Regions from separate parts of the Chryseobacterium gleum genome, predicted to be linked through region 1. Evidence: riboswitches for the same ligand, from Rfam matches in the RefSeq annotation. Region 1 holds a riboswitch; each other region holds the start of a gene.

What was found. A riboswitch is a leader RNA that binds a small molecule or an ion and turns the genes downstream of it on or off. The one in region 1 is predicted to bind cobalamin.
Region 2: it holds a riboswitch for cobalamin, as region 1 does, so the genes downstream of both, EL165_RS09575 (acyl-CoA thioesterase) here and EL165_RS10165 (TonB-dependent receptor plug domain-containing protein) in region 1, are expected to answer to the same signal.
Region 3: it holds a riboswitch for cobalamin, as region 1 does, so the genes downstream of both, EL165_RS18025 (TonB-dependent receptor plug domain-containing protein) here and EL165_RS10165 (TonB-dependent receptor plug domain-containing protein) in region 1, are expected to answer to the same signal.
Region 4: it holds a riboswitch for cobalamin, as region 1 does, so the genes downstream of both, metE (5-methyltetrahydropteroyltriglutamate--homocysteine S-methyltransferase) here and EL165_RS10165 (TonB-dependent receptor plug domain-containing protein) in region 1, are expected to answer to the same signal.

What each region holds. Positions count from the first base shown of each region.
Region 1 is NZ_LR134289.1:2,226,521-2,229,691, forward strand. Features, by position in the region: gene EL165_RS10160 (YncE family protein) at 1-100, opposite strand, end outside; gene EL165_RS10165 (TonB-dependent receptor plug domain-containing protein) at 121-1,947, opposite strand; cobalamin riboswitch at 1,979-2,156, opposite strand; gene EL165_RS10170 (T9SS type A sorting domain-containing protein) at 2,292-3,171, opposite strand, start outside.
Region 2 is NZ_LR134289.1:2,094,070-2,097,240, reverse strand. Features, by position in the region: gene EL165_RS09580 (DUF4932 domain-containing protein) at 1-900, opposite strand, end outside; gene EL165_RS09575 (acyl-CoA thioesterase) at 1,063-1,446, opposite strand; cobalamin riboswitch at 1,562-1,741, opposite strand; gene EL165_RS09570 (hypothetical protein) at 1,776-2,576, opposite strand; gene EL165_RS09565 (ATP-binding cassette domain-containing protein) at 2,607-3,171, opposite strand, start outside.
Region 3 is NZ_LR134289.1:3,980,198-3,983,368, forward strand. Features, by position in the region: gene EL165_RS18015 (cytochrome-c peroxidase) at 1-374, shown strand, start outside; gene EL165_RS18020 (transporter) at 386-1,333, shown strand; cobalamin riboswitch at 1,425-1,611, shown strand; gene EL165_RS18025 (TonB-dependent receptor plug domain-containing protein) at 1,721-3,171, shown strand, end outside.
Region 4 is NZ_LR134289.1:267,992-271,162, reverse strand. Features, by position in the region: gene metE (5-methyltetrahydropteroyltriglutamate--homocysteine S-methyltransferase) at 1-1,495, opposite strand, end outside; cobalamin riboswitch at 1,670-1,855, opposite strand; gene EL165_RS01210 (Lrp/AsnC family transcriptional regulator) at 2,051-2,512, shown strand; gene EL165_RS01205 (hypothetical protein) at 2,589-3,131, opposite strand.

The sequences.
Region 1 (3,171 bases):
TCGGAGAAACGTCAAACTCGGCAGAGTCACTTGTACATGAAGAAATATTAAACAATAGTACCACTGCAAATAAGACAGTTAAAAGTTTAGTTATTTTCATAATTTATTCAATTTTAATTATTAAAAATTTATTGCTGCGTACACACTATAGTTTCTTTTCGGTAAAGGATAGAAAGAAACGGTTTTATAGTAGGTATTGGTTAGATTATTCACTTTAAATCCTAAAGTATACTTTTTTGCCAGAGTTGCAGAAACACCCATATTTAAAAGAAAATAAGGATCTATAGCCTCTGACCTTTTTTCATCACTTGTGGTGTAGGTAACCCCGTTCAGCAGTGACTGGGTAAAAAATTTAAAGAAACCATATTCATAATCCACATTAATGTTTCCTCTGTGTATAGGAACATAAGGTCTCTGCATGTTGGTTTCTTTATCAATAGATTTTGCATAATAATACCCTGCATTCGCCCGGATTTTATGATTTCCCAACTGCTTGCTGAATGACAGCTGAGATTCCAGCCCGTAAGATTCTGCTTTATTAACATTAAAAGCCTGCCAGTATCCTTTAGCGGTTGGCAGCCATACAATAAGGTCTGTAATATCCATATAATAAGGAGAAAAGCTAAGCCTGAAATCTCCCATTTTGAACTCATTAGTCATATCTACCTGAGTTGAGGTTTCCGGTCTTAGGTCTTTATTTCCACCCGGTTCATAGTAAATATCATTAAATGAAGGATATCTGAAGTTTTTGGAGACGTTAATGCTCACATCATACCATTTTGCAGCGCTCCATTTTCCGGAGAAAGAATACATTAACGGTGATTTTACATCTTCCACAAAATCTTTTTTAAATCCACCTTCAAAACGCAGATCTTTCGTTGCAAAATATCGTAATAATCCTGAAACTGATCCTATATTTCTGCTGACACTGGATATCCCGTTCTGATAACCTTCTCCCTTATTGACCTGAAATTCTCCTATTAGATTAAAATTCCATTTTGAATTCAGGAAATAATTAAAATCATTTTTAAAGATATAATTTTTCCCTGTTCCACTGCTGGATTTAGGTTGGGTCAACGAACCAAAGTACTGGAAATTTTCTTCTGTATAAGCGGCTTTTAAGGAGTTGCTGAACTTTGTTTTGTTCCAGTCCCAGGAAAGGAGGCTCCTTACGCTCTGCGTTTTATATTTAGTTTTTGTTCCTGTTTCCTCATACACAGGATAATGCTGTGAAGAATCAAAAAACTGGCTCTGCCATGAAATTTTATGATCGTTCGTAATTTTATAGGATGCACCTACATTGAACGTTGTATTGTAATAATTCCCGTTTCTATTGATGTAGTTAAGGTCACTTACCTTATAATCATTTTCACTTACAGAATAATTTCCTGAAGCTTTAAAACTGAACTTATCATTGCTGTAAGAACCTTTTATAAAATTATTATAAGTATTAAAGGAAGCCACTTCAGAAAACAGGGAACCATGAAAGCCTTTATTAAAATCAAGGGTATTATTCAGGTGAATGCTTCCCCCAATGGCTCCGCTTCCATAGACAACACTTCCGCCGCCGGCTTTTATTCCGATCTGATCATACCCGAACAATGCGATATTGTTGATATCTCCCTGCCCGAGAAAATTGGAATTGATATTAATTCCGTTCCATACAAATGCAGTCTGCTGGGCGGTAGTTCCCCTGAAAGAAGGTGAAGAAACAGCGCCGCGGCCATTTTCCTTAATAAATACCTGTGACTGAAATCTCAGAAGTTCCGAAAGGTTGCTGGAGTTCTTCTCAGCATCCTCTGCTGAAATTATTTTTACGGGATGAAAAAGCTTCACCCTGTTCATCTGATTGTCGAAGACATAAATAGTGTCAATGGTTTTCTCTTGTCCAAAAAGAAAACAACCATAAGATGAAAAAAGCAGTACTAAAGATCTTTTTATATCCATACCTTTTTACTTTTCCTCCGAAAGCAATATGTTTTTTGTTATAATCCTGGCAGGTCTCCTGACTTTCGCATTCTGCCCCTTCCCGTTGTTAAACAGTGGCTTTTTGCAGAAACTTGTGTTGCGATTTACAGTTGCGGGGACAGTCCGGGAGTTACACCCGATTCCCTTTTCATTCCAAAATACTGGAAACCAAAATTTTTGCAAAGATAGTTTTTTATGTGTATTCACCAAAAAACCGTGCTTCGCCTTAAAAATGTTATCTTTTGGGTACGTAAACAAAAAAGAACAGCCGTTTTCAATATTGAAAACAGCCATTCATCCCACTACTTTACTATTTATATATGTTATTTTTTGATAAATTTATAAGTTTGTTGCTTTTCTCCCTTCACTGAATATTCCAGAATGTAAGCTCCTTTTGACAAGGATGAAACATCAATTTGTCCTTCTACAGTATTGAATGATTTCACCCTTTGTCCAACCAAGTTATAAATTTCTGCCTTCTCTATTTTTCCTGTGCCTTTAAAATATAGAATATCAGTAACCGGATTAGGATAAATATCCATGTTGTTTTTTTCTTTTACCTCATCATTCACTGATAAATATTCAGATGTATCCAGATAAAAAGCAACCATTTGATTGGAAGCATTCACACCCATTCCGGCAATTTTCTTCCCATCCTGAGAAATAGCCAGAGGAAGTCCCATCGTCACTCCATTGGTGGCAATTCCTAAGGATACCGCATAATCATTCAGATTAACTCTTCCGGTGGCAGAGGTCCATATAAAACCCTCGCCAGACATTGGAGGTGCTCCGAATGCTCTGTAATATCCAATAACTTTAGTTCCATCCCCTGAAATTCCTGTTGCGCCTCCCTTGAAACTGAATGATGCATTAGGATGCGTAATATAAGTAAGTCCGCTTACTGCATTCCAAACATAGGGATTAGGATTGGCTGAACCGATGATCGTACTTCCGTCTGCGGAAATACCTCCCGCTTCTCCAACATTATTTCCATTGTTATCTGTAATAAAACTTTCCACTCCATCCTGCCATTTCGCACCACTTCTGGTACCGTTTGATTCGTCCTGCCATCCTACAATTACCGTTCCTGAAGCATTGATTGCGTTTGCCCTGGAGCTTCGTCCCTGAACAATACTTCCCAGATCTACCATTCCGTTTACTTCATCCCATTTCACAGCATGTGCGTTAGCTGCCGTCAGGAAT
Region 2 (3,171 bases), 130 kb from region 1:
GATAGCGGAAAGACTATCCGTTTTTTCCTTTGGAAATTTTTCTCTGATAAATAAGTCATAAACAGCCCATGTCATATACTCATTAAATGAATTGATCCCAGGATATCCTGAGTTTTTATCCCAATTTGCCAGATTGAAACTTGCTGCTATTTCTTTTGAGTATTTATCTGAAACAGGGTTTACATAGCCATGATCAATTTCTGAAAATACAGTGTGATTATCAAGAATCCTTCTTGCTAGATTATCTTTTAAATTTCCAAGGATAAGATCTTCTCCGATATTAGGAAAGTCAACAGTTAAGGAGCTGTTAATATCTCTATGGCAATTCTGTCCGCCTACCAAAGGAGAAATGGCGATAATATATTTCTTATCTCCTTCATTGGCTGGTTTTTCTGCTATTTTATCCAAAAAAGCATAGGTATCATTGATGTAATAATACTCTTTATAGTTATCAATTAAGGTATTATAAAACTGTTGATGATTTTTATAAAAGGTTCTGTAATTTGATTTCTTCACAAAATCATTAATCAGTTCCAGGTTTTCATCCACTTCTTTAGGGCCAAATGAATTGAATGCGAAATCTCTTTTAAGCATACCTGCATTATCAAAAGAAAACGCATAAAAATCAGTTCGGAAACCCAGGAATTTTTTCCAGTCTTTTCTGGAATAGTTTACTTTTTTTAGCAGAGGGTGATCTTTTACAGGCTCAAAATAGGATATAATTTCATCATAATACGGAGGAATTTTCTGAACATCATATGGATCTGTCTTACCGTATTCTGTGAGTGCTAAAATAATATTTCCCAGTTCGTAGCTTTCCGGGAGTTCAATTTTTACGTCTTTTTGTGCTGTTAGGGATACCGAAAGGATGAGTGTAATGATTAAAATAATTTTTTTCATGTAATATTAGTTCTTCTATAGTTTAGGGAAATAGTAGGAATAATTTCCTGAGGGCTAAAATTAAAGAAAAATGTAATGAATTCCAATCAGTGTTTAATGAAGATATATTATAGTGTTTTGGAAAATATTCGGGCGGCCAAAGGCCGCCCGAATATTTAGTATTTATAGTATCTGAATTGGTTTCTTGAATTCATCAATCGCTACAAAAGTAAAATCACCTACAATTGCTTTTTCTCTTTCGTAGGAGTACATCTGCTCAGTGTAAATTTCAACATTTACTTTCATACTGGTTTTTCCCACGTAGGAAACTTTCCCGATCAGTTCCACAATAGTTCCGGCAGGAATAGGTTTTTTGAAATCGATCTTGTCACTGCTTACCGTTACCACTCTTTTTCTGGCAAAACGGGTTGCGGTGATAAAAGCTACTTCATCCATCAGCTGCATAGCAGTACCACCGAAAAGGGTATCGTAATGATTGGTTGTGTTAGGGAAAACCGCTTTAAAGATTCTGGTTTCGGATGCTTCAATTCTTTCTTCTGTAGTCATATATCATTATTAATTAAAGCGAAATGAGAGATATCAAAACAACAGAACAATGACAGGAACTATGGGAATTCCTGAAACAATTCATCAGATCAATACAACTTCAGATCGCGAAAGTTACATGTTTAAGAAAAAGGCAGGTCTCCTGACTTGTAACATCATTTATCTCCTTCCCATGCCTCGCACAGTGGATCTTTGATAAAGACTTCAGTTACTTACAGTTGCGCGACAGTCCGTGATTTTCACACGGTTCCCTTTTAATCTGCAGTGATGCAGAACCAATTTCTGTGATGAATAAGTATAAAAACTTTTCGGATGCAAAAATAATGAATTTATTCCGGATTATGGAAAATAATCTGGCTGATTACCCTTCCTTTCTTGATGGTCCACAGAGTTGTATATCTGTTTTCACCTGAACCGTTGATCATATAAAGAAAAATATTATCGTTGTCCAGGGAAGTTACTCCAACATTCTCAAAATCCATGGTAGGCTGGAACATATTTTTGATAGCTTCTCTTACAAAAACGGAACCTCTTCCTGGCTGTTGTACTCTGATTGATTTGATTTCAGTCATTCCTTCGGGAAGATCATTTCCGATTCCCCAGGGTTTTACTTTATCAATGGTAAGGAGTTTTCCTTCCGCATCTTTTTCCTTTTTACGGTATCCTGCATTGGAAGGATAAATATCAATTACTACTTTGCTTCTTTGGGCAATAGGAATTTTAGGATCAGAATTGTCTGTGAAAATAAGTGATCTTCCGTTTTTGGATTTGGAAGGGGTATAGGCGGGAAGCTGGTCAATATAAGCAATACGCTCTTTATTCACCATTCCTTCTTTATCAAGTGTTTCATAACGTACAAACGGTTTGTCATCATCCTGTTTTTCCGGATATTTGATCCATATCCATTCTGTTTCTCCAGGAGCAGGCTTTACATAAACGAATACATCGCCTTTGCGCATACGGATCTTGTCCACAATTTTTCTGTAATTGTCTTTATGAACCCGCACATTGGCATATCCTTCTTCAGCTTTTACCACTCCGAAAGGAACTTTATTCTGCCCCTTTACAAAGGCCAAAGAAAAAATACTGAAAGCAGATAAATAGAATGCTTTGTTTATAAAAGTCATCATGATAATTTTTTGATCCTTCAAATATATAAATTAAATGCTTTTCGGAAGATAATTATACCGCCGCAGTTCATTTAAATCTTGTATTTGTTTCAGATGGCCGTCGGAAAGCAAATATATAAGTTCACAAATGTCCAGAACATCTTTAAAATTATGATCAGAAATAATAAATCCTTTGTGTGCTGACTCCTGAAGTATATTTTTCTTTAGTTCTTCAGTAACCTTCGGAGAAAGACTGTGAAATGGCTCGTCCAGTAAAATAAAATCTGCTTCAGAATAAATAATCATCAGGGTTTCAATAATTCTCTGCTCACCTTTGGAAAGGTTTTTAGGTTTATCATGAAGAAAAGGATGTACAAACTCTGAATTAAAAAGTAATTCAGTATTTCTTTGATTACAAAAAAGAGGAACCAGGTTTTTGATTTTTATATTTTTGGGTAAAAAGAGGTCCTGCGGCAAGTAGGAGATTCGTTTTTTTCTGTCGGAAATGTTTTTTAAAATAGTGTTGTCATATTTTATAAAATGAGTATCACCATATTCAGTTCCGAAGATGATTTTCAATAGTGTTGATTTTCCGCTTCCATTTCGGCCTAATAAA
Region 3 (3,171 bases), 1.8 Mb from region 1:
CCTGTCATAGCGGAGAACTATTTACTGATGAAAGTTTTCGAAATACAGGAATGTATTACAATACAGAATTCAAGGATGCCGGACGTTACAGGGTTACTCTCAATCAGGTCGACTGGATGAAATTCCGGGTTCCAAGTTTAAGAAATGTGGAATATACTGCACCTTATATGCATGACGGAAGGTTTTACACTTTGGAAGCAGTACTCAATTTCTATTCAGATCAGGTGGAAGATAATCCCAATCTTGATCCCCGTTTGAAACAGAACGGTCATGTAGGAATTGCCATGAACAGTCAGGAAAAACAATCGATCATTGCATTCCTGAAAACATTATCGGATAAAAGTTTTATATCCAATTCAAAATTTGCAGAATAATTTATAGAAACATGAAGAAGATTATAATGATACTAAGTTTGATCCTGTTGAATCAGTATCAGGCAAAAACCATAAGAGACAGTGCTTATAGCACTCCGGAGACCTTTAGCAGATTCGATTTTGATGATGATTGTGATGCTTGTGGTTGTGCTGCAGGAAACGGATCTTCCGGTTTTGAATCTTTGCTGAATCCACAGTTTATTGGAATCAAATACTTCGCCCAGCATTACAAAGCCAAAGAGAATTTATTTGTAAAAGACCTTACGCAGGATCATTATTTTAATACCCTGCAGCTTTGGGGGAAGATTCCATTGACGAAAAAACTGAGTGTTTATGCGAGTCTGCCCTTCCATTTCCATGAAAAGAAAACGATGCAGGGAGATATTAAAATCAATGGGATAGGAGACCTGAATCTGATGGGAATTTATCAGCTGATGAGTTCTAAAGATAATTTCCATCATCTGAGCGGAGGCTTGGGTGTGAAAATTCCTCTGGGAAAATTTGATGAGAAAGGAGCATCCGGTGTCAATCCAAGTTTTCAATTGGGGACCGGAAGCTGGGATTATCAGGCCGCTTTGAATTACAAATTTCAGAAAAATAAGGTAGCAGTATTGGTTAATACAGACTATACGATCAAAACAGAGAACAAGAAAAATTACCGTTTCGGCAACCAATGGAACTATGCTGCGACAGGTTTTTATCAGGTTGCCGAAAACGAAAAATCTATATTCTCTGTAAAAACCGGAGTTCAGGGAGAAGTTTATGCTCAGAATAAACAGTTTGATGAAGCGCTACCGAATACTGCAGGAAGTGCCTTGTACGGAAAATTAGGCTTTGAAGCTTCCTACAAAAAGCTGAGCCTGGGAAGTGAAATCATGCTTCCCATGTACACTCATCTGGCAGGAGGAGATATTGAAGCCAAATCAAGATTCAGTATTTTTCTGAATATTGGAATTTAAAAAGAAACTCTTGTTGAATCATGTTAAAGCTCCTTCGGGAGCTTTAATTGTTTATAAATCATGATTTTAGTTGGGTATTAGGAATAATTATTTATCTTTGCCGGAATTTGGTGAGCCGTAAAAAGCTCTTAAAAGGGAATCCGGTGCAAATCCGGGACAGACCCGCTGCTGTAAGCTCCGCACCAAAGTTTTTGAAGAATATATCCACTGTTTTTAGGAATGGGAAGGATTTCAAAAATGGAGTAAGTCAGAAGACCTGCCAGATAATAATCGTTTGACGCTTTCGTGGAATAAAGCTTAGGACATCAATGATTCTGTGCAGTGACAGCTGTGCTTTATCGTTGTATTCTTATATCCATTAGCGTCATCATTATCCTAAATGAGCTAATGGTGGCAAAACTAACTACTTCTGCAATTCATAAAGCTGTTTTCACCATACTGGTGTTAACATCTCAGCTTTTGTTTTCCCAAACTAAGAAAAAAGACAGTCTTCAGGAGGAGACTATTAAAGGAATCAATCTTTATAAAAAGAATTTTAAAGAAATCCTTCCTGCACAAACATTACAAGGCGAGCAGCTGGAAAGGTTGAATAGTCACTCTGTTGCTGACGCTTTACGGTATTTTTCAGGTGTCCAGATTAAAGACTACGGCGGATTAGGTGGTTTAAAAACCATTAATATCCGGAGTATGGGAAGCCAGCATGTAGGGGTTTTCTATGATGGAATTCAATTGGGGAATGCCCAGAACGGACTTGTTGATCTCGGAAGATATTCTCTGGATGATCTTGAAGAAATATCATTATACAACGGACAGAAAAGTGAGATTTTTCAACCTGCAAAAGATTTCGGTTCTTCAGGATCTATTTATTTACAGCCTAAAACTCCTCTGTTTAAAGGAACAAGAAAAACCAATCTTGTGATAAGAGCCAAAAGTGCTTCCATAGATCTCTTTAATCCTTCATTCAGGCTGGAACAGAAGATTTCAGACAGAGTTTCTGCCAGCTTCAGCGGAGAATTTATGCAGAGTGACGGAATTTACAGGTTCCGGTATGCCAAGAAATACCCGGACGGCCAGCAGGCATATGATACCATCGCAAAGAGACAGGACTCAGATATCAAAGCAAAACGTTTTGAAACTTCTCTCAACGGAACTTTAAATAACGGAAGTTGGAATATCAGAGGGTATGGTTATATTTCAGACCGTGGAATGCCGGCTCCCATTGTGAATGGCCGTTTTGGAGGAAGAGGAGCGAGACTTTCCGATGAGAATTATTTTGTACAGGCCAATCTTAGGAAAAAGCTGTTCCCGAAATTCGAAACTCAGCTAAAAGCTAAATTCGCTTATGATTATACCCATTTTATGGATACGGTTCGTTCGCAGTCTATTATTCATACTGATAACACCTATATTCAAAGGGAGCTTTATCTTTCTTCATCTAATATTTATTCAATTACTCCCAATTGGGATGTCAGTCTGAGTGGGGATTTTCAGTACAATAATCTGGATGCTAATCTGGATAACTTTTCTTATCCTACACGGTATACCACATTGGTAGCCCTGGCAACAACCTATCAGTGGAACAGATTCAAAATTCTGGGAAGCCTGTTGGGAACCTTTACATTTGAAGAAGTAAGGAAAAACAAAAGGCCGGGAGATGCCAGAGAATGGACGCCAGCCGTATTTATGAGTTATCAGCCGGAGATCATTCCTGAGCTTACCCTTAGAGCATTTTATAAAAGAATCTTCAGACTTCCAACCTTTAATGATCTGTATTATACCAATATCGGGAACACGTATTTAAAACCTGAATTTACCAATCAGTATGACCTTGGATTTAC
Region 4 (3,171 bases), 2.0 Mb from region 1:
TACGCTCAAATTCTCCGTGAACCAGCACATCAATCCCGATGTCTTCCTGCCAGCGGATTGTTCGCTGCGTTTCTTCTTTTAGTAATGCGTCATACTGTTCCGCTGTCAGTTCTCCTTTTTTGAATTTTGCTCTCCAGCTTCTGACTTCTGCAGTCTGCGGAAACGACCCGATAGTTGTTGTCGGGAATAAAGGAAGCTGCAATACTTTTTGCTGCTGTTCTTTACGGATTCTGAAGGGATTGATTCTTTGGGCGTCTTTTTCAGTAACTGCATTTGCCCTCTGCTTCACCTGATCATTATGGATAAGAGGAGAAGTTCTTCTGCTCTCAATTGCTTTTTTATTTTCTTCAAATGCTTCAGGAATCTGTTTACTTTCCGTTTCTGACGCCAGTTCTTTAAGCGTTACTATTTCCGTTACTTTCTGTTTGGCAAAAGCCAGCCAGTTTTTAATTTCAGGATTAAGACTGGTTTCAAAATCAAGATCACAAGGCGAATGCAGCAGTGAGCAGGATGGTGCAATTAAAATTCTTTCAGAACCTAATTGATTCACTGCTTTTTTTATCAGAGACAATGACTTTTCATAATCATTTTTCCAGATATTCCTTCCGTCAACCACTCCTAATGACAGGCTTAGGCTTTCAGGAATAACGTCCAGAATATCATCCAGTTGTTCAGGATTTCTTACGAGATCTATGTGCAACACATTCACAGGAAGTGAGACAGCCAGGGATGTATTATCTTTTAACCCTTCAAAATACGTGGCAATAATAAATTTCAGTTTTGGAAAACGTTTCCTTATTTCAGCATATACAAAATGATATGTTTCTTTTGCCTTCTCTGTTAAATCCAATGCCAAAAAGGGTTCATCAAACTGAATCCATTCTGCGCCCTGATCCTGAAGTTTGGTTAAAATCTCCGAGTATACGGAAAGAAGGTTTCCGGCCAGATCCAGCTTATCAAATCCTTCTTCTTTTTCTTTTCCTAACAACAGATAAGAAACGAGCCCGATAATCACCGGCTTGGCATTGATCCCTGCCTGCTTTGCTCCTGCAAATTCATTGAAAATTTTGTCTGAGCTTAGTTTAAACTGCTGGTTTTTATAAAATTCGGGAACAATATAATGGTAATTGGTATCGAACCATTTGGTCATTTCCATCGCTGTAATATCCAGTCCTTCTTTCTGATATCCTCTTGCCATGGCAAAATAAAGATCCAGCTCAGAATTATTCTTTTTAAGGACTATTTCGTGGTAACGTGACGGGATTGCGCCTACCACAAGGCTCATATCCAGAACCTGATCATAGTATGAGAAATCATTACACGGGATAAGATCTATCCCTGCTTCTTTCTGAATATTCCAGTTTTGATTGCAGATATTTCTGCCTGTATTCAGAAGTTCTTCCGGAAGGATTTTACCTGACCAATACTGCTCGCAGGCTTTTTTGAGTTCTCTTTTGCTACCAATACGCGGGTAGCCCAGAATGTGAGTTTGCATTTTTTAAACTTTTATATTAAAACTTGATGTAAAGTCTTTTTAAATGCTTCTTAATGCTTAACGAATAGAAATTTCAGGAAAAATGGCATAGCAGACACTACAGCTTCCCACAAGAGAAAATGTACTTGTCTGATATATCATCTGTATGACCTAAAAGCTTCAGACCGCGAAAGCAATGTCAATTCAGTAAAGGCAGGTCTCCTGACTTGTAACAGTTTCTGTCATCCTTCCCGCTTTTGGCAGTGGATATGCAAGGACAGAAACCTTTGGTGTGTTACTTACAGTTGCGCGACAGCTCGTGATTTGCACACGATTCCCTATTAATTTACGTTAAGTAAAACCTTTTCTGTTTGATGAAGTATCTCTAAAGAACTGTACTTTTACTTTCAACAACTGTCTTCTGTAAAAGTTTTTAATTTTGGGTAAAATTAATAATACAGAATAAAGTTTTAGCTAAAACAAAATAATTAAGCAAATAAAACTTTATAAGTTATAATTAAAAGCATATTATCCTGTATATTTGTTTGTTTTTATAATTTTAAAGAATAATATTCTGTGGAACAACTCGATGATAAGGATTTACAGCTGCTCAGGCTGCTCCAGAAAAATGCCAAACTGACCGTAAAAGAACTTGCTAAGGAAGTAAACCTCTCTGCTTCTCCGGTTTTTGAACGGGTAAAAAGGCTGGAACAGGAAGGCTTCGTTAAAAGATATGCTGCCGTTCTTGATGCAGAAAAGCTCAACCGTGGTTTTACCGTTTTCTGTCAGATCAAGCTGAAAATTCATGACAGATCAGTCGGCTATGATTTTGTAAAAGAAATCCTGGAAATAGAAGAAGTTGCCGAATGCTATAATATTTCGGGGGATTTTGATTTTCTTCTGAAGGTGCAGGTAAGAGATATGAAGCATTATCAGGATTTTGTATTCAATAAACTGGGCTCTGTAGATTCTATAGGAAGCACCCACAGCACTTTTGTGATGGCTGAAGTAAAAAACAACCATGGATTGACAATATAAACTTTATTAAAGTTCACATTACAAATAAAAATCCGTCAAATAATGACGGATTTTGTAATATTTTTTGTGGCTCATATTAATTCACTGCCGGATTGATAACTTCTGTTGTTAAACTTAATGATTTTAACAGGCTTTTACTGTCGAACTGCAATGTGACATAATGTTTACCTTTTTTGAAAACAAGTTTTGATCCTCCGGGGAATTCGCTTCCTGCTCCCATTTTCTGCGTCTTTGTACCATATTTACTGAACTTTGTTTTACAATCCTGCAATGTACTTTTGTTCATGATAAGACCAAAAGGAAGCCCTTCTACTACTACAGGTCTGTTGTCTGAAGTAACGAAAAACATTTCATTAACTGTATGATCCTTTCCTGGGCTGGTATACATTTCAAGCCCTGTCTTCATTGGCCATTTCACATATCTTTCTTCATTGGCATCTTCATAAAAAACTGGCTTTATATTCAATGCTTTTGAGATTTTATCGGTTGTCTGCGGGAAAATAAATTCTGAATTGCTGTCTAATAAAGAATTTAAAGCTGCTGTTTTCTGGGAAAATGCAGTTACACTTAATGCCAGAAAAAAGATGGTTACAATGAAGGTAAAAGGTGTCGTTTTCATAGTTTAATAAAAATGATTCGATGGCTAAAGGTATTAAAAT